Regions from separate parts of the Nonomuraea sp. 3-1Str genome, predicted to be linked through region 1. Evidence: predicted binding sites of a transcription regulator. Region 1 holds the regulator's gene; each other region holds the start of a gene.
What was found. The regulator LexA, encoded in region 1, represses DNA repair genes until DNA is damaged. The targets are predictions, from matches to a motif close to TCGAACANNTGTTCGA.

Region 1 (4,425 bases):
CGCGGGCACGCGAGGACGGGCCCTCGACGAGCGAGAGCAGCGAAGGACTCCACGGTGGCCGGGTCAGGGGTCGCCCGCGCGAGTCAGCTTCGCGCGATCAACCGTACGCACCTCTGCGCGGGAAGGAGCACGCCGCCATCGAAGCGTGGACGGCCGTGGAAGCGACGGACGCAGCGGCATTCGCCGTCGTGGCGGCATTCGCCGTCGTGGCGGCATTCGCCGTCGTGGCGGCGTGGGCGGGCGTGGCGGCGCGAGCGGCCGTGGCGGCGTGGGCTGGCGTGGCGGCGTGGGCGGCCGTTCTGGTGCCGAGCCAGAAGCCGCACAGCGACAACAGCGCCGCCACCGCGACCATGATCGCGGCCCGTCCGCGACGGGTGAGCCGCACCGGCGCCGTGCGCCGCCCGCGCTTCCCGGGCACGGGACCCGTCCGCATGGACCCCTTCCGGACGGCGCCCCTCCGGACAGACCCCATCCGAGCAGACCCCTTCCGCACGGCCCGTCGCCCGAGCGCTCCCCGTCGCCTCTCACCAGCCCCGGAGCCGAGCCCCACCTCTCGGCTCTCCCCGAACCCTCGCCCTTGATCGCCCCTTCGCGCCTGGCCGACCCCTCGTTTCTGACCGGATCCTCGCCCCTGGCCCGCTGCGGCCGCCTCGCTGCGGCCACCCTGAACGACAGAACCGATCCGCGCCACCGGCACAGACCCGCCACCCCGGCCGCCCGCCCCTGCCGACCGGTTCGCCGGAAACGAGCCGCCTCCCCGTGCCCGCCGGCCTTCCGGGACGGTCGCGCCTCCCCCGCCCGGCCCGCCGCCCCTCCTTCCGGGTCGCCCAGCCGGGAGGCCGAGGCCCTCGGCCTCTGCTCTGGGGGGTGGCACGAGCCACAGCTGGGGTCTTCCTCCCGCGGCGAAGGCGCGACCGGCCCCGCGGGCCGCCGTCGCGTCGGCGCCCGGCGACACACCACCACTACGCGAGACGTCCTCCCGCATCTGAACCCCACCCCTCGAAGTGACCCCTGCGGTCCACCCGGCCGCGCGCCGGGCTCGGTCGCCGCGCCCGGCCCTACCATCCAGTACGCCCAGAACGCCCGAAGCGCTCAGCCGTTCCGCCTCACAGCACGCGACCCGCCGTCACGACGGGCCGGCGCCCCCATCTCCACGCACCGCGACCGCCTCCCCTGAAGCACGGCTCGGTCCCATCTCCACGCACCGCGACCCCCTCCCCCTGAAGCACGGTTCGGTCTCATCTCCACGCACCGCGACCGCCTCCCCCTGGAGTACGGCTCGGCCCCTGCCCGTGGGTGACGCCGAGCTCCGCGCGATGACCAACGAGCGTGGCGTGTCGGCTCCGGCCGTCCTGCCGCCGTCCTGCCGTCGTTCTGCGTCCGGCCACTCTCGCCACCCGACCACCACCACCTCGGCCCCGCCTGGATGGTGAATTGTCGCGTAAACCGAGGCGTTCGCGAATACTGAACGCTTTGTCCTCCCCCACGGTCCGCCCGCCCCCGACACCGTCGTTCTTGATCGCCTTTGTACGGCCCTCGGCGACCCGCTGCCGCCCGGCGTCGTCGCTGGTCATGTCCGTGACCGCGGTGACGCGCACGATTGACCTCCCACGCCGTCCGAGTCCGAGAAAAAGACCTCATTAAGATCAGCAAATCGAACACGGTGTCTATCGAACTCCCGTACGATGTTGTACACCACGTCACTGATAATTTCGAGGACGACTCGAACAATTGTTTGAAGATGATCTTCAACAGCGATACGGTCGCTGTGTGCGACATGGAGACCACGGACCGGGAGGGCAGGCCGGAGCGGCAGGCCACCCGGCGACGAGGAGGAGAGCATGAGCGAGCGAGATGACGCAAACGGGGTCACAGACCTCGCGGTGCGCCGGCGCGACTCCCTGGGCCTGACGCCCCGGCAGCGCAAGATTCTCGAAGTGATTCGCGATTCGGTGCAACAGCGCGGATATCCGCCGTCCATGCGTGAGATCGGCGAGGCCGTCCAGCTGACGAGCACGTCGAGCGTGTCGCACCAGTTGACGGCGTTGCAGCGCAAGGGCTACCTGCGGCGTGACCCGCACCGGCCGCGCGCCCTCGAAGTCCGCCTGCCGGGCGAGCCGGCACTGTGGGTCGACCCCGACGCCTCCTCCGAGGAGCCCACGGTGAGCAGGCCCACGGCCGCCTATGTGCCGCTGGTCGGCCGGATCGCCGCCGGTGGGCCGATCCTCGCCGAGGAGAGCGTCGAAGACGTCTTCGCGCTGCCCAAGCAACTCGTCGGCGAGGGCACCCTGTTCCTCCTCCAGGTCGCCGGTGACTCCATGATCGAGGCCGCCATCGCCGACGGCGACTGGGTGGTCGTGCGTCAGCAGCCCGTCGCCGAGAGCGGCGACATCGTGGCCGCCATGATCGACGGCGAGGCCACGGTCAAGACCTTCAAGCGCAAGGACGGCCACGTCTGGCTGGTCCCCCACAACCCCAACTACGACCCGATCCCCGGCGACGAGGCCAGCGTCCTGGGCAAGGTCGTGGCGGTCCTCCGCCGCCTCTGACCCACCCACCATCGCCGACGGCTCCCCGGAAGCACCCCGGGGAGCCGCGACCAGCACCGGCAGCCTTCGTTCCGCGCCCTCGGCGTTGAGCTCGTCGAGCCCGGCATCGCGCCCTGCTCCGGTCGCGGCGGTCCACTCGCGCGCTGCCCCAGTCGCGGTGTTCGAGCCGTGCCCTGCCCCGGCCACGATGTTCGAGTTCGAACCCTGCCCCGGCCACGGCGGTCGAGCCGAGCCGTACCTCGGTCGCGGCAGTCCACTCGTGCCTTGCCCCAGTCGCGATGTTCGAGTTCGAGCCCTGCCCCGGCCACGGCGGTCGAGTCAAGCCCTGCCTCGGTCGCCGCGGTCGATTCGTGCCGGCGGTCAGGCCGGACATCGCCCACCCCCATCGAGAACCCGTCCAAGGCGGAGACGACCTGGACGTTGCCGCCGCGCCGGGCGTGCTTGCGACCGCCGCAGGTTGACGCTCCTGGCCAGGTCCAGGCCATGACCAGTTGGGCGTGCGTCGAGAACCTGGTCGCATCAGGTCAACCGCCCCATCCGAGCCCGTCCGACAGCCACCGGAGCACCCGCACCGCCCGGCGGAACACCCCCACGCTCGCTCGCCCTCGCGGCGGAACACGCACCCTGCGACGGCCGGTCGCCGGCCTCGGGGCGAACCAGATGCCTGGCAGCATCCGGTCGCCGGCTCGCGGCGGAACCAGGTGCCCGACAGCATCCGGTCGCCGGCCTCGGCGGCGAACCAGGTGCCCTGCGGGCCGGTCGCCGGCCTCGCGGCGGACCTGGTGACGGCCTCCGCACCCACCGGCTGAACGCAGCGGTGGCCGGGGGACGCTGGAAGCCCTGATGAAGTGGCGGGGCTGCGAGGCCGTCAACGGTGCTCGCTCGGCGCCGTGCGCTCGCGCCGCCGAGTGTCAGCGGGACGCAGCCGATACGGACGCACCCGGTTGCCGCGCCCCCGGCAGGGCGGTGAAACGTCGGGTCGAGAGGGCGACGAGGAGTCCGAGGGCGGCGTAAGCTCCGCCGAGCAGGCTGGCGGCCGGCCATCCCGCGGCGCTGTAGGCCCACGTGGTGGTGATCGCGCCGAGCGCGGAGCCGAGGGAGTAGAAGGCCATGTAGGCGCCGATGACGCTGCTGCTCTGGTCGGGTCGGGCGGCGGTGAGCAGGTGCTGGCTGCTGACGTGAACGGCTTGCACGGCGAAGTCCAGAAGGATGACGCCGACGATCAACAGCCACAGCGACGACCCCGCTTGACCGATCAGCAGCCACGCGGCTGTGAGCAGGGCAAGCGACCAGCAGGTGACCGAGGACGCCAGACCACGGTCGGCCCATCGGCCGGCCCGGGCCGCGCCCAGCGCCCCGGTGAGACCGGCGAGTCCGAACAATCCGATCTCGGCGGTGCCGAAGTGCCACGGCGCGTCGCCGAGCGGGAGCGCCAGTCCGCTCCACAGCGTGCCGAAGGAGGCGAACAGGAAGAACGCGACCAGTCCCCGGCTGAGGAAGAGCCGGTCGCCGACCACCAGACGACCCACCGATGACAGCAACTGCCCGTACCGGGCTCGGGGGCGGCGGATGTCGGCCTTGAGGGTGAATCGGGCGGCGAGCGCGAGCATCGCGCAAAGCCCGGCGATGACGAGGTAGACCATGCGCCAGTCGGCCAGCTCGCCCAGGGTGCCCGCGACCACCCGCACTCCGAGAATCCCGATGACCACGCCCGAGGTGACCGCTCCGATGTTGCGGCCGCGCTCGCCGGTCGGCGAGACGGCGGCGACGTAGGCCACCGTGATCTGGACGACCACGGCGAACAGGCCGGCCAGGGCCAGGCCCGCGATCGCGATGCCGCCGCTGGGCGCGGCGGCGGCCACCCCCGCGCCTGCCG
Region 2 (4,425 bases), on a different contig from region 1:
GCTTCTCACGCTAGGAACCCGACCCGTCGAAAGGTATGCCCGTGACCGCTGACGACATGTCCGTTCCTGCCGCGGAGATGGTCATCGTCGGCCACTTCGACCGGGCGCCCGGGTACGCGACCCGCCGGCCGGCCGGGTCGCCGAGCTGGCTGGTGATGTGGACGCAGGCGGGGGCGGGGCTGGGGGGGCAGGCCGGCGCGTCGTTCACGGCCGGACCGGGCGACCTGGTGGTGCTGGCGGCGGGCGCGGCGCAGCACTACCGGGTGGCGCCGGGGGCGGAGCGATGGCGGTTCTGGTGGGCGCACTTCCAGCCGCGCCCGTCGTGGCCGGGATGGCTGGGGCCGTACGCGCGGGCGGCGGGGTGCCATCTGGTGGCAGGGGTGCCGGGGGCGCTGCACGAGCGGCTCGACCAGGCGTTCCGGCGGGCGCTGCGCGACTCCCGCTGGCTTCCCCCGGCCGGTGCCGTCTCGGTGGCCGCTTCCACGGCGGCGGCGCCCTCAGGCACGGACGCCGGGGTCGCGGCGGCCGGGGCGACTGTTGCGGGGGCGGCTGTGGCGGGGTCGGCGGCGGCGCGGGAGCTGGTGCTCGGCGCGGTCGAGGAGGTGCTGGTCCTGGCCACCGCCTCCGCCCGCCACCCCGGCGAGGAGAGCGGCGACGGGAAGGGCGGCGACCCGAGGGTGGGCCGCGCGCTCGCGCTGATCGCCGCCGAGCCGGGCGCCCCTCACTCGGTCGCCTCGCTGGCGCGCGCCGTCGCGCTGTCGCCGTCGCGCTTCGCCCACCTCTTCACGGCCGAGACGGGCACGCCGCCGATGCGGGCCGTCCGGCAGGCCCGGGTACGGCACGCGGCCCGGCTGCTGGAGGCCACCGACATGGACGTCGGCCAGGTCGCAGCGGCCTCCGGCTTCGTCAGCCCGTTCCACTTCAGCCGGGCGTTCCGGCAGGAGTACGGCCTGCCGCCCCGCGCGTACCGGCTGAGCCGGCAGGTCCCGCACACCACCGAAATCTGAGCCCACGAGCGCCGGAGACGCCCGGTCAGCGGACCCCGCGCGGCCTGAACTGGATGCTGATGCGCGGTCCCGTGGGCCTTGTGGTCTTCGGCACGGCGTGCTCCCAGGTGCGCTGGCAGCTTCCCCCCATCACGATGAGGTCGCCGTGGCCCAGGTCGTGGCGGATGGAGTGCCCGCCGCCGCGCGGGCGCAGCAGCAGGGGCCGCGGGGTGCCGACCGAGATGATGGCGACCATGGTGTCCTCGGTGCTGCCTCTGCCGATGGTGTCGCCGTGCCAGGCCACGCTGTCGCGGCCGTCACGGTAGTAGCAGAGTCCCGCCGTGCGGAACGGCTCGCCGAGCTCCTCCTCGTAGTGGGCGTCGAGCTCGCGCAGGGCGTCGTCGAGCACCGGGTCGGGCAGCCGCTCGCCCTCGTCGTAGAACTTCAGCAACCGCGGGACGTCGACCACCTTGTCGTACATCCGCCGCCGCTCGCCCCGCCACGGCACGCGCTCCGCCAGCCGCTCGAACAGCGTGTCCGCGCCCGACAGCCAGCCCGGCCGCACGTCGATCCACGCGCCGTGGTCGAGCCGCGTCCGGCGCACCGTGGAGCCGAGCGGGCCGACGGCGACGTCCTCGTCCAGCCCCAGCAGGGACGCCTGGAAAACACCCCTCATGCCGCCGAGTGTATGCCCATCTTCAAACATCCATTCGACTCACCCCTCCTGCGGGACATCCACCGGACATCCACCGGAAGGGACGGCTGCCGTCGTCGGCCGGCATGGGCCCGCCACACCCGGCCGCCCCCGCCTCTTCACCGAACGGTGGGTCCACGACACGGACGGCTGACCGCCCCCTTCCCGGCACCGCAGGCCACGCTGTAACGTCTCTTTGATGATAGCCCGTTACATGTTCGGCGCGATCACGGCCCGGACCGGAGACGAGATGTCCGGTCCCGCCCTGCTCGTGGCCGGACTCGCCCTGACCGGATCGCCGGTGGTCGCGTCGTGGCTGCTGGCCGGGCTCACCGCGTCGGCCGCGATCGGCGGACCCCTGCTCGGGGTGCTGCTCGACCGCGCCTTACGCCCGGGCAGGATGCTCGCCGGCTGCCTGCTCGGCTACACCGGGGGCCTGCTGGTCGTGCTGCTCGGCCTGGGCCACGTGCCCGACGCCGCGCTGATCGGGGTGGCCGTGCTCGCGGGCGTGCTCGGGCCCGCCCTGACCGGCGGCTGGACCGCCCAGCTGCCCCTCCTGGTCCCGGCGGGACGCCTGGAGCGGGCCAGCGCGCTCGACGCGATCAGCTACAACGCCGCGGGGCTGACCGGCCCGGCGGCGGTGGCGGGGGTCGCGGCCGCGTGGGACGGGCGGAGCGCGGTGGTGGTGTCGCTGGCGCTCATGGTGGCGGCGGCCCCGATCGCGTACCGGCTGCCCGGCCGTCCGGAGCGCGGGGTCCGGACCGAGGGCATCCGGCGGGAACTGGCCGCCGGTTTCACGGCGATCGGCCGGAACGCGCCCCTCCGCCGGGCGACCGTGACCTCGATGGTCTCCTACGCCGGCGTGCCGATGTTCGTGGTCGGGGCGCCACTGCTCGGTGGCGTGCTGGCGGGCGGGGCGGCGTACGGGGCGCTGCTGCTGGCCGTGACCGCCGGGGGCGCGCTGGCCACCAACGCCCTGCTGGCCCGGCGGCGGAGCACGTCGCCCTCCCCCGACACGATCCTGGTCTGCGCGACGCTGCTCCTCGGCGCGGCGCTCGCGCTCGCCGCCGTCGCGCCGCACCTGGCGGCGGCACGGCCCGGACCGTTCACGGGGGCGTTCGGGGTGGCGGTGCTCGCCGCGGCGCTCGCGGGCGTGGCGGAGGGGCCGCAGCTCACGGCCTTGCTGTCGGTACGGCACCGCGAGGCGCCGGCGGAGCGGCGGAGCCAGATCTTCACCACGGGCGCCAGCCTCAAGATCACATCTTTCGCGGCGGGGTCCGCGGTGGCGGGCCCACTGGTGGGGCACGACGTGGGCACGGCCCTGCTGGTGGGGGCGGCGCTCCAGCTGGCGGCCGTGGGCGGGTACGCGCTGCTGTCACGCACGTCCCGCCCCTCCGGTCCCCCGACCGGAGCGGAGAACCGGGGCGGTCAGGCGCGGGAGCGGTGGGCGGCGACGCGTTCGCGGGGGGCGCAGCGGGCGCTGCAGTAGCGGCGCGGGCTGCCGCCCCCCAGGTCCAGGTACGGCCGGCGGCAGCCGGGTGAGGCGCACAGCCCGCCGGGCACCCTCTGGTGCTCGGCCAGCAGGACCGCCAGAGCCATCGCCGACGACGCCAGGAACCACTCCGCCCACGGCGCGTCGTCGCGGCTGTCCACGTGGACATGCCAGGGGCTCGTGCCGCCGTGGCTGGTGAGCCGGGGCGGCCGGGCGGTGCCGGCCAGCAGCCGGTTGAGCAGGCCGGCGGCCTCGTCCGGGCCGGGCGCGGCGAGCACCTCCACCAGCCGCTCGGCCGCCTCCCGCATCGCGGCGACGTCGTCCTCGTCCAGGTACGGGCTCATCGCCACCCCTGGACTCACCGGCTGGGCAGGCACGTCCCGGCCCACCGGCAGGTCTCCGCCGGCCGGCCCGGGACCGGCGCCGTGAACGGGACCGGCGCCGTGGAGGGGACCGGCGCCGTGGAGGGGACCGGCGCCGTGGACGGGGACGACCGTCTCGCCGTGGGCCCGCAGGACCGCCGCCACCGACTCGACGGACGGCCCGGCGGACGGCCCGGCGCCCGGCCCGGCGGGCATCCCCGCGGGCGGTCCACCGGGCGGTCCCGCGTACAGCAGGACCGCGCACAGGTCGACCGCCCGCGCCGCCATCGCCTTGGTGGAGTGAACCTTCACGCCCGCAGCGTATGCCCCCCTCCCCCACCGCGCCGCCCTCTTCGTCACCCGCCGCAGGCGGCGAAGACGAACGTGTCCTTCAGCAGCGTGTACGTGTCCCTGATCGTCACCTTGCCGGTGCCGGAGTCGATCTGCGCGATCGTCACCGACGTCGGCTTGGTGTCGTGGTACCTCATCAGGTGCACCGTGACCTGCGACGGCCCCGTCCAGTCGACCATCTCGGCATCCCCGGCGGGCAGCTTCACCTTCAGCCGCGCCGTCACCTGGTCGTTCACCATGTCGTACAGCGCCAGCTGCTGCTTGGAGCCGCGCACGACGGCCGCCACCGTGCGCCCGTCGCCGGACAGCGCCTGCGGGCCGTTCGACGCGACGAGCTGCGGCGGCGTGACGCGGGCCAGTTCCTGCCCCGCGTCGCTGTAGGCGACCAGGACCTGCGTCCCCTCATCGTCCTCCGTCCCGGCGAGCACCTCGCCACCGTCGGCGCTGAAGCCCTTCAGCTCGTACGCCGCCGGGATCGTGCCGATCCGATCACCGGTCTCGGTGTCGAAGATCAGGGTGTCCCGTGGCTTCTCGGTGGTG
Region 3 (4,425 bases), on a different contig from region 1:
GTTCAGGCCGCGCAGGACGACCCGCCGGGCGTCGGGGAGCACGCCCTCCAGCGCGGTGAGGCTCTTCCTCAGGTAGGCCGGGCTTTTGGAGCCGCCCAGCAGCAGCACCTCGGCCCGCAGCTCGCGCAGCCGGGGCAGCAGGCCGGCCGTCTCGGCGACCACCCGCGCGTCGTGGTGGATCGTGGGGGCCAGCTCGCGGAAGCCGGGCTCCTCCCCCGTCCCGTTGCGCTCCTGCCGCTCGACGAACGTGTTGGTGAGCCGTTCCGTCAGGCGGCGGGGCATGAGCCGGAACACCGGCGACCCCATGCGGGTGCCCAGCATGCCGGTGACGAGCGCGGCACTGGTCCGCCCCTCGGCGATCTCCCGGTCGAAGCGCTCCAGCCACCCCGTGTCGTTGGACCCGTCGAGGTCCAGCGGCGGCTCGAACGCGACGACGCGGCGCACGTCGGGCCGGGACAGCGCGGTGAGCAGGGCGATGATCGCGCCCGAGCTGACCCCGGCCACGTCGCGCGCCCCGGTGGCGTCGAGCAGCGCGCAGACGTCCTCGACGTCCTGGCGCACGCCGTGGCCGGGACGCCGCGGGCCGCCGGCGCCGCGTCCGCGGCGGTCGGGCACGTAGAGGGTGTGGGAGCCGGCCAGGGCGCGGGCCAGCTCGATGTTGCTCGGCCCGGTCTGCATGGCTCCGTGCAGCAGCACCAGCCCGGGCCCCTCACCGAGCCGGCGGTAGGCGACGGCGGTGCCGTCCGCGGAGGTCACGTGCTCGACGACGGTCTTCAGGTTGCGCATGGTCGTTCCCCATCCGTGGTGTGGGCGTGCAGGTCCACGCGGGGAGGCCCGGATATGCTTGCGAGTGCCATCTCGTGGCCGGGATCCGCCCGCGCGGGTTTCGGTTCGAGGTTCCGAGGGCTCCGGCGGCGGTGTTCCCGCACCTCCTCCGGGGCCCTCCTCCATGTCCGGGTCAGTCCGTGACGGCCCCCCTCTCGGCCAGGCCGGCCATGTCCTGGGGGATGTGGCCCGAGCCGTGGAAGGCCCGCCACTCCGCCAGCCGGGGGAACGTGCCCGCGGCCAGCTCCTCCAGCAGCGACCGGGTCCAGGCGGCCTCGGCCTCGCGCATCGCCAGGGCGTACTCCGACTCCAGGACGAACAGCCGCGGCAGGTCACCCGCGTCGCGCTCCAGCGCCTCCCGCTGGGCGGCGACGAGCCGCTCCAGGGCGTCGAGCCGCCGGCGCAGCAGGGCGGTCACCTCCTCGGGCGCGAGCCCGCCCATGACCGACAGCCCCGCCTCGAACCTGCGCGGCGCCTCCTCCGGGTCGGACAGCAGCTCGCGCGTCCAGTCGGCCAGCTCGGCGCGGCCCTCGGCGGTGATCTCGTAGACGGTGCGTTCGGGCCGGCCGCCCTGCCGGTCGCTGCCCGCCTCCCGCAGCAGGCCGTGTCGGGCCAGGTTGTGCACGACGGTGTAGAGGGACCCCCACTTGATCGCCATGTCCTGGTCCTTGCCGCGGGCCCGCAGGACGGAGGCCATCTCGTAGGCGTGCATGGGGCGCTGTGCCACGACGGACAGCACGGCGAGGGCCAGCAGGCTCCCCACCTTCCGCCGCTTCGCCATCTCGCGCGCCTCCGATCGGTAGCTCGTGTACGAACACTCGTCTACGAGTATACGTGCGCGAGCATCCCATGGCCAGGGCGAGTCCGAGGCGACGTCGACCACAGCAGGAGACCTACGGCGAGAGAGGGTGCCCGGCCCACGAGCGGGAGCTCCGCGCTCGATCACCCAACAAAGGCTCAAAAATCCACCCAAGACGGCTACACACGGGCCGAGATGGGGAAATGCGGATCAGAAGGACGTGGCGCTTCCGTGCTGGAGGACCATGACCAGCAGGGTCGCCACGAGCGTGGCGATGAGCACCCAGCTGATCAGGATGATCACCGTCGAGCGGCGCGGCCTCGGCCGGAGCCGGCCCTGGCCGGCTGCCTTGGCCTCGTTGCGTCGGACCCGCTCGTTGAACGACTCCAGTCGCGCCACGAGACGGGGATCGTCGTCGACGAGGTGCCGTTCGATCTGTGCCAGCAATCGCTCCTCGTCCTGCGACCAGGCCATGGGTGCACCTCCGGAACGCAAGCTCTGTGCGGGTGTTCTGCCCAACCCTGAAGATCATTAGCCCCCGCCCTGTCAGGTAATTGCCGCCTCTTTCCATTTGCGATCATCATCGAACTTGTGTTCCAATCAAGGACATGCGCTGGGACAATCTCCGCCTGACGGGTACCGATGCGGATGATCCGGTCGTGCCGCTGTTCGCCCGCGGCGCGGTGACGCGCACGTTCGACACCCCCGAGTTCCGGGGGATGACGTTCTACGAGATCCACGCCCGCTCGATCATCAACCGGGTGCCCGCCGCCAGCCGCGTCCCGTTCGAGTTCACGATCAACCCCTACCGGGGGTGCGGCCACCGCTGCGTCTACTGCTTCGCCCGCAACACCCACCGCTATCTCGACCTCGACGCCGGGGCGGACTTCGACTCCAAGATCATTGTTAAGGTCAACGCCGCCGAGCTGGCCCGCAGGGAGCTGGCCGCCCCGGGCTGGCGCGGGCAGCACGTCGCCATGGGCACCAACGTCGACTGCTACCAGCGCGCCGAGGGCCGTTACCGGCTCATGCCGGGCATCCTGGAGGCGCTGCGCGACGCCGCCAACCCGTTCTCGATCCTCACCAAGGGCACGCTGATCCTGCGCGACCTCGACCTGCTCGCCGAGGCGGCCGAGGTCACCGACGTCAGCGCCAATGTCTCGGTCGGCTTCCTGGACGCCGATGCCTGGCGCTCCGCCGAGCCCGGCACCCCCGACCCGCGCCGGCGCCTGGAGGCGTGCGCGACGCTCAACGAGCGCGGCGTCGACTGCGGGGTGCTGATGGCGCCGATCCTGCCCTACCTCACCGACTCCCCCGCCCAGCTCGACCGCACGGTCAAGGAGATCGCCGAGGCGGGCGCGACGCACATCGCGCCGATCGTGCTGCACCTGCGGCCGGGGGCGCGCGAGTGGTGGCTGACGTGGCTGTCCCGTGAGCACCCGCGCCTCGTGCCGCGCTACCTGGAGCTGTACGGCAGGGGCGCCTACGCGCCGCAGGCGTACCAGCGGCGGATCACGGAGCAGGTCAGGCGGCTGGCCGAGCACCACGGGGTCGGCGCGACCACCTCCGGGCGGACCCGCCGCGTCCGCCCGCCGCGCTCCGCGGCCACACCGCCCGCCAAGCCTCCGGCGGCCGAACAACTGCCTCTGCTGTGACACTTTGCGGCGTTTTGGGCAGCCCTGACCGGACTCGCCCGGGATGCAATGTCGGGTTGGAGTGCTAAACGGGTATTAAGCGGCTTAGTGTGCCATTCGGGCACCATAGCCACTCGGGGGAAACGATGGCAGAGGCCAAGAAGAAACCGGCGACCAAGTCCGGCAAGTCCAAGAAGGAAGCGATCAAGACCAGCAGGCAGGTCAAGGACGCCAAGAAGGACAGCCGGAAGCCGGACGAGGCGTAGCCGGTGAGTTGACGGGCAGCCGCGGTCCTGGCCCGGCTGCCCGGCCCCCGCGCACTCTCCGTCCCGGACTGCTCACGGGCACGTGGCGCGGGATCTCCGCTGCATCACCGGTGCAACCTTAATGGCATTTGAGGCGTCTAATGATCATAGGTGGGGATAGTGCCACGGGGATGAATGGTGCACTCCGCCGAAGCGAGACAATAGGCCGGTGGTGAGAGTGGCTCACCGCCGGCCACGTGTGTTGTGACACTCTCAAGCCAAGGGGGATCCCGCAGGTGCGCGCACTGGCACGCAAGGGCAGGTCGGCGATGGTCCGGCTGTACAAGGGCTACAACCGGCGCAAGGTGCGCAAGGCACCGCCCCCTTCCCTTCATCAGGTACGGATCCTGCTGCTGCACGCCAACGGCATGGGCGGGACGATCAGAACCGTGTTCAACCTGGCCAGCTACCTGGCTCGTGAGCACGACGTGGAGATCGTCTCCATCCTGAAGGAAGCCGAGCAGCCGTTCTTCCCCATCGACCCGCGGGTGAAGTTCCGCTTCCTGGACGACCGGCTGAACCCCAGCCCGGATCCCATGCGGGCGATGCTGTCGAAGATGCCGAGCCGGCTGATCCCCAAGGAGGAGACCGCGTACCACCGGTTCAACCTGTGGACCGACCTCAAGCTGGCCCGCTACATCCGCTCGCTCGACACCGGCGTGCTCATGGCGACCCGGCCCGGCCTCAACCTGGCGATGGCCCAGCTCGCCCTGCCCAGCGTCATCACGGTCGGCCAGGAGCACGTGGCCCTGCGCACGCAGGTGGAGCCGATGCAGGAGCTCATCAAGTGGCGCTACCGCCGCTTCGACGCGCTCACCACGCTGACCAAGGCCGACCTGCGCGACTATCGCGCCACGCTGCC
Region 4 (4,425 bases), on a different contig from region 1:
GATCATCGAGAACCGCGACTACAAGGGTTCCAGCCACTTCTTCTTCGACATCGGCAACGGCAACCTGCTGGCCTTCTTCGACTTCCCGGGGCTCGACCTCGGCCCGTACCAGGAAGTGCTCGGCGGGCTGCACCACATAGCCATCTCCGTCGACACGGCCACGTGGGAGCGTCTGCGCGGGAAGCTGGAGGTGGCCGGCGTGCCGCACCAGATCGAGAGCGGCGCCTCCATCTACTTCCGGGATCCCGACGGCGCCCGTCTGGAGCTGCTCGCCGACCACCTCGGCGAGATGTACGGCTCACGCGTGCTCTGAACCCACCTCGGAACCCGCGCTTCGAGCCGCCGTGCCGATGTCCGCCCGGCGTTCGGACGGGGCGCGACCTGTCGCCGCTGTCTCGATGCCCTGCGACCTGCCGCCGCTCTCTCCATGCGGTACGGCCTGTCGCCGCTCCTTGGAGGCGGGACGGTCTACCGCCGCTCCTCGGATGCGGTACGGCCTATCGCCGCGATGCCCGGCGTGTCCTCGGCTCGCCCGCGCGGGGTGCCTGCCTGATGCCCGCGTGCCGTTCGGACCTTTCCGCCTTGTCCTTCTGTACGGCGAGACGTTGCGCCAGGCGTAACTCGCGGCGCCTGGCACGGTTCGCCTTGGTCTTGCTGGTCTTCGGGGGTGAGGGTTTGTGAGTCTTGGCCATGCGGGTGTCCTACCCATGCCGCCGGTGGTCCCATACTTGAGTGATGCGGTTGACCGAGTTCTGGAGGCGGATGCGCGCCCACTTCGGCGACACCTACGCCGACTCGTGGGCCCGCGACTACGTGCTGGCGCCCCTGGGCGGCCGCACGGTCACGCAGGCGCTGGCCGAGGGCGAGAGCGCGAAGAGCGTCTGGCGAGCGGTCTGCCAGGTGGAGAACGTGGCGTCGTCGCTCCGGTGACCTCAGGACGTCACCGGGGGGACGCGTCGAGCGTCCGCCTCAGCGCCCCGGCCGTGCGCGCGAGCTCCTCCACCCATCCCTGACCGCCGGGCGCCCACAGAAAGATCCATCCCCCGCGCGAGGGGGTGGCGAAGATGATCGTCTGCCGCCCGGTGTCCGGATGCCAGACCCAGAGCATCGGATCGTCGCCGCCTATCATGCGGCTCACCAGTCCCTGCTCGGGCAGCAGCTCGGCGAGAGCCTCCAGATGGGCGCGCCGTTCCCCGGTGTACGTGTTCGCCACGTCGTCGCCTCCAACCCTCTACCCTTGGGTCTCCCCAGCTCATATCGGCTGGCAACACGTATGCCGCAAACCACCGCATATACGGTCGATCTGGACGTACTGTCGCGGCGCACTCACAGAGAGAGCCGACGGCAGCCGATCGCTCGGCGACCGGAGCGCCGCCCTGGAGCCGCCGTGGGACTTCACGGCTCGCCCAGCACCACGAACACCGACGCCACCACGGTCACGTCCCTGCCCTGAACGACCGCACCGCCGCCGACCCCGGACCACTCACGATCGCCCGCGAGGAAACGGCCGACTGCACGCGGGGCGAGCAGCCGGTGCCACGCCGGAGAACACGTACGCGCACCCGTCACGCCGCACAACGGCGGCGTCCACCGACGCGAACGGCCGACCAGGGCGAGCAGCCGGACGCGGGGCAGGGCGGGCGGCCGGTACCACGCAGAGCGGGCGACCGGTCGCCGGCAGGGCGCAGCCGGGCGGCATGGCGATCGGCGGCTCCTGGGCAGCGTGTTACCGGTGTGATCGAACAGCCGTTCGGCTACCATGAGAGACGCCGGGGACTCCGCCCTCCCCGACGACCCACAGAAAAATGTCGGTGGCAGGCCGTAGCTTTCACTCGACTGAATCGGACCACGACCCTTCAGGGGGAGCTCCCATGGCTATCAACGACCGCGAGAAGGCCCTCGAGACCGCCCTCGCCCAGATCGAGCGGCAGTTCGGCAAGGGCTCCGTCATGCGCCTCGGCGATGACGCCAGGGCTCCCATCGAGGTGATCCCCACCGGCTCCATCTCTCTCGACGTGGCGCTGGGCATCGGAGGCCTGCCGCGCGGCCGGATCGTCGAGATCTACGGACCGGAGTCCTCCGGCAAGACCACGGTCGCCCTGCACGCGGTGGCCAACGCGCAGCGGGCGGGCGGCATCGCGGCGTTCATCGACGCCGAGCACGCCCTCGACCCCGAGTACGCCAAGAAGCTCGGCGTCGACACCGACGCGCTGCTCGTCTCCCAGCCCGACACCGGTGAGCAGGCGCTGGAGATCGCCGACATGCTGATCCGGTCCGGCGCCGTCGACATCATCGTCATCGACTCGGTCGCCGCGCTGGTGCCCAAGGCCGAGATCGAGGGCGAGATGGGCGACAGCCACGTCGGCCTCCAGGCCCGCCTCATGTCGCAGGCGCTGCGCAAGGTCGCCGGCGCCCTCAACAGCACCGGCACCACCGCGATCTTCATCAACCAGCTTCGCGAGAAGATCGGCGTCATGTTCGGCTCGCCCGAGACCACGACCGGCGGTAAGGCGCTCAAGTTCTACGCCTCGGTCCGCATGGACATCCGCCGCATCGAGACCCTCAAGGACGGCACGGAGGCGGTCGGCAACCGCACCCGCGTGAAGGTCGTCAAGAACAAGATGGCCCCGCCCTTCCGGGTCGCCGACTTCGACATCCTCTACGGCGTGGGCATCTCCCGCGAGGGTGGCCTGATCGACATGGGTGTCGAGCACGGCTTCGTCCGCAAGTCCGGCGCCTGGTACACGTACGAAGGCGACCAGCTCGGCCAGGGCAAGGAGAACGCCCGCAACTTCCTGAAGAACCACCCCGACATGGCCAACGAGATCGAGAAGAAGATCAAGGACAAGCTGGGCGTGGGTCCGCGCGTCGACGCCCCGGCCGAAGCCGCCCCGGCCGCCCCTGCCGCCCCGGCGGCCGCCGCTGCTCCCACGGGCCGCGGCTCGAAGGCCGCCGCCGCGCCGAAGCCCGGTGACGTCTGATCGGCCTCCCATGAGTGAACACCGACCATCGGCCTCGGCATGAGCGGCGACGACCAGGCGCCCCACGACCACGACTGGGGCGCCTGGCCAGACGTCCCGCCTTCGTCCGCCGGCCGTACGAGCAGACGCGGCCAGTCCGACTCCGCCTCCACGTCCGGTTCCGGTTTCACGTCCGGCTCCGGTTCCACATCCCGGTCCGGCTCGTCCTCGACGTTCCGGTCCGGCTCATCCCGGTCCGGCCGTCGTTCGGACGCGGCTTCCGGCCAGAGCCGGGACGCGGCGAGCGGCCGCCGGAGGCGCGGGTTCTCACCGGACGACACTTCGGACACGTCGAGGAGCCAGGGGTGGGGTGGCTCACGCGGTCAGGGAGGGGACGCCTCGCCGTCGGTGGACGGCTGGCCCTCACTGACCGAATGGCACGAACAACGCAGACAACGCGCCACCTCCGCCGCCCCGGAGCCTGACCTCCCCTCATCCGACCCCACAGATCAGCGTCCCCAGGAGCTCAACGACCAGGACCCCCAGCCCCCAGCCCTCACTGAGGCAACGGAAGCCGGCCACCCGGATGGCGTCGAAGATGGCGCCCCCACCTGGCCGACACAGTCATCGGACCGCACGCACCCCTTCTGGGCTGCCGGACCAACGACCCCTTCCGGGAACGCCGACGCACCTGCGACCACCGGGCAGTCCGCCGACGCGGACGATCCATTCATGGCCGGGGCGCCTTCGGGCACCTGGTCACCGCTGGAGGAGGCGGAGCCGGACGATCATGCGGGTGCGAGTACGGAGTCGCCGTGGACAGGCGGAGCCGGCGACGTCGCGAGCGTCGCAGCACCGTGGAGCGGCACGGCCGGTGACAGCCCGAACGTCGAAGCACCGTGGAGTGACGCGGGTGGTGACAGCGCTGGTGCCAAGTCGCCGTGGACCGACACAACTGATGACGACGCTAGTAGCAGGTCGCTGTGGAGTGACAGGGCTGGTGACGACCCGCGCGTAGTGGCACCAGGGAGCGCTGCGGCTGGCGACGGCATGGGCGCCGAGTCACCGTGGAGCGACAGAGCCGAGGACGACACCAGCACCCCTGGGACCGGCACCACCGGGACCAGCACCATGGGGACTGGCACCGCTGGGACCGGCACCACCGGGACCAGCACCACGACAGGCTCTACTGGCCCCGCGGACACCACAGGCGCCGGCCCCAATGACACAAATGGCACCCAGGGCGCCACCACTGGCACCACCGACACCAGCGCTGTCACCTTCGGCACCACAGGCACGATAAACACCAGCACCAGCACCAGCACCGGTGCAAGGTCGCTGTGGGGCGGCGGGGTCGATGACGGCGTGGGTGATGGTGTGGGTGATGGCGTGTCCGAGGAGGGGCCGGCGGGTCGTGGGCGTCGGTCTGGACGAGGACGTTCCGGAGGAGGACGTTTCGGGTCTG

Region 2: the regulator LexA is predicted to act here: its motif matches at 1,685-1,700, upstream of MTP10_RS20245 (alpha-ketoglutarate-dependent dioxygenase AlkB).
Region 3: the regulator LexA is predicted to act here: its motif matches at 2,208-2,223, upstream of MTP10_RS15180 (Rv2578c family radical SAM protein).
Region 4: the regulator LexA is predicted to act here: its motif matches at 1,739-1,754, upstream of recA (recombinase RecA).

Annotation. Positions count from the first base shown of each region.
Region 1 is NZ_JALHBK010000014.1:74,668-79,092, forward strand. It holds gene MTP10_RS22715 (hypothetical protein) at 98-433, opposite strand; gene lexA (transcriptional repressor LexA) at 1,842-2,549, shown strand; gene MTP10_RS22725 (MFS transporter) at 3,461-4,425, opposite strand, start outside.
Region 2 is NZ_JALHBK010000012.1:40,993-45,417, forward strand. It holds gene MTP10_RS20240 (AraC family transcriptional regulator) at 42-1,007, shown strand; gene MTP10_RS20245 (alpha-ketoglutarate-dependent dioxygenase AlkB) at 1,033-1,662, opposite strand; gene MTP10_RS20250 (MFS transporter) at 1,880-3,169, shown strand; gene MTP10_RS20255 (CGNR zinc finger domain-containing protein) at 3,109-3,846, opposite strand; gene MTP10_RS20260 (hypothetical protein) at 3,891-4,425, opposite strand, start outside.
Region 3 is NZ_JALHBK010000008.1:38,757-43,181, forward strand. It holds gene MTP10_RS15165 (alpha/beta hydrolase) at 1-786, opposite strand, end outside; gene MTP10_RS15170 (PadR family transcriptional regulator) at 959-1,606, opposite strand; gene MTP10_RS15175 (DUF3040 domain-containing protein) at 1,835-2,098, opposite strand; gene MTP10_RS15180 (Rv2578c family radical SAM protein) at 2,233-3,279, shown strand; gene MTP10_RS15185 (glycosyltransferase family 4 protein) at 3,800-4,425, shown strand, end outside.
Region 4 is NZ_JALHBK010000009.1:195,149-199,573, forward strand. It holds gene MTP10_RS17205 (VOC family protein) at 1-313, shown strand, start outside; gene MTP10_RS17210 (DUF3046 domain-containing protein) at 736-930, shown strand; gene MTP10_RS17215 (hypothetical protein) at 941-1,213, opposite strand; gene MTP10_RS17220 (hypothetical protein) at 1,396-1,569, opposite strand; gene recA (recombinase RecA) at 1,872-2,981, shown strand; gene recX (recombination regulator RecX) at 4,092-4,425, shown strand, end outside.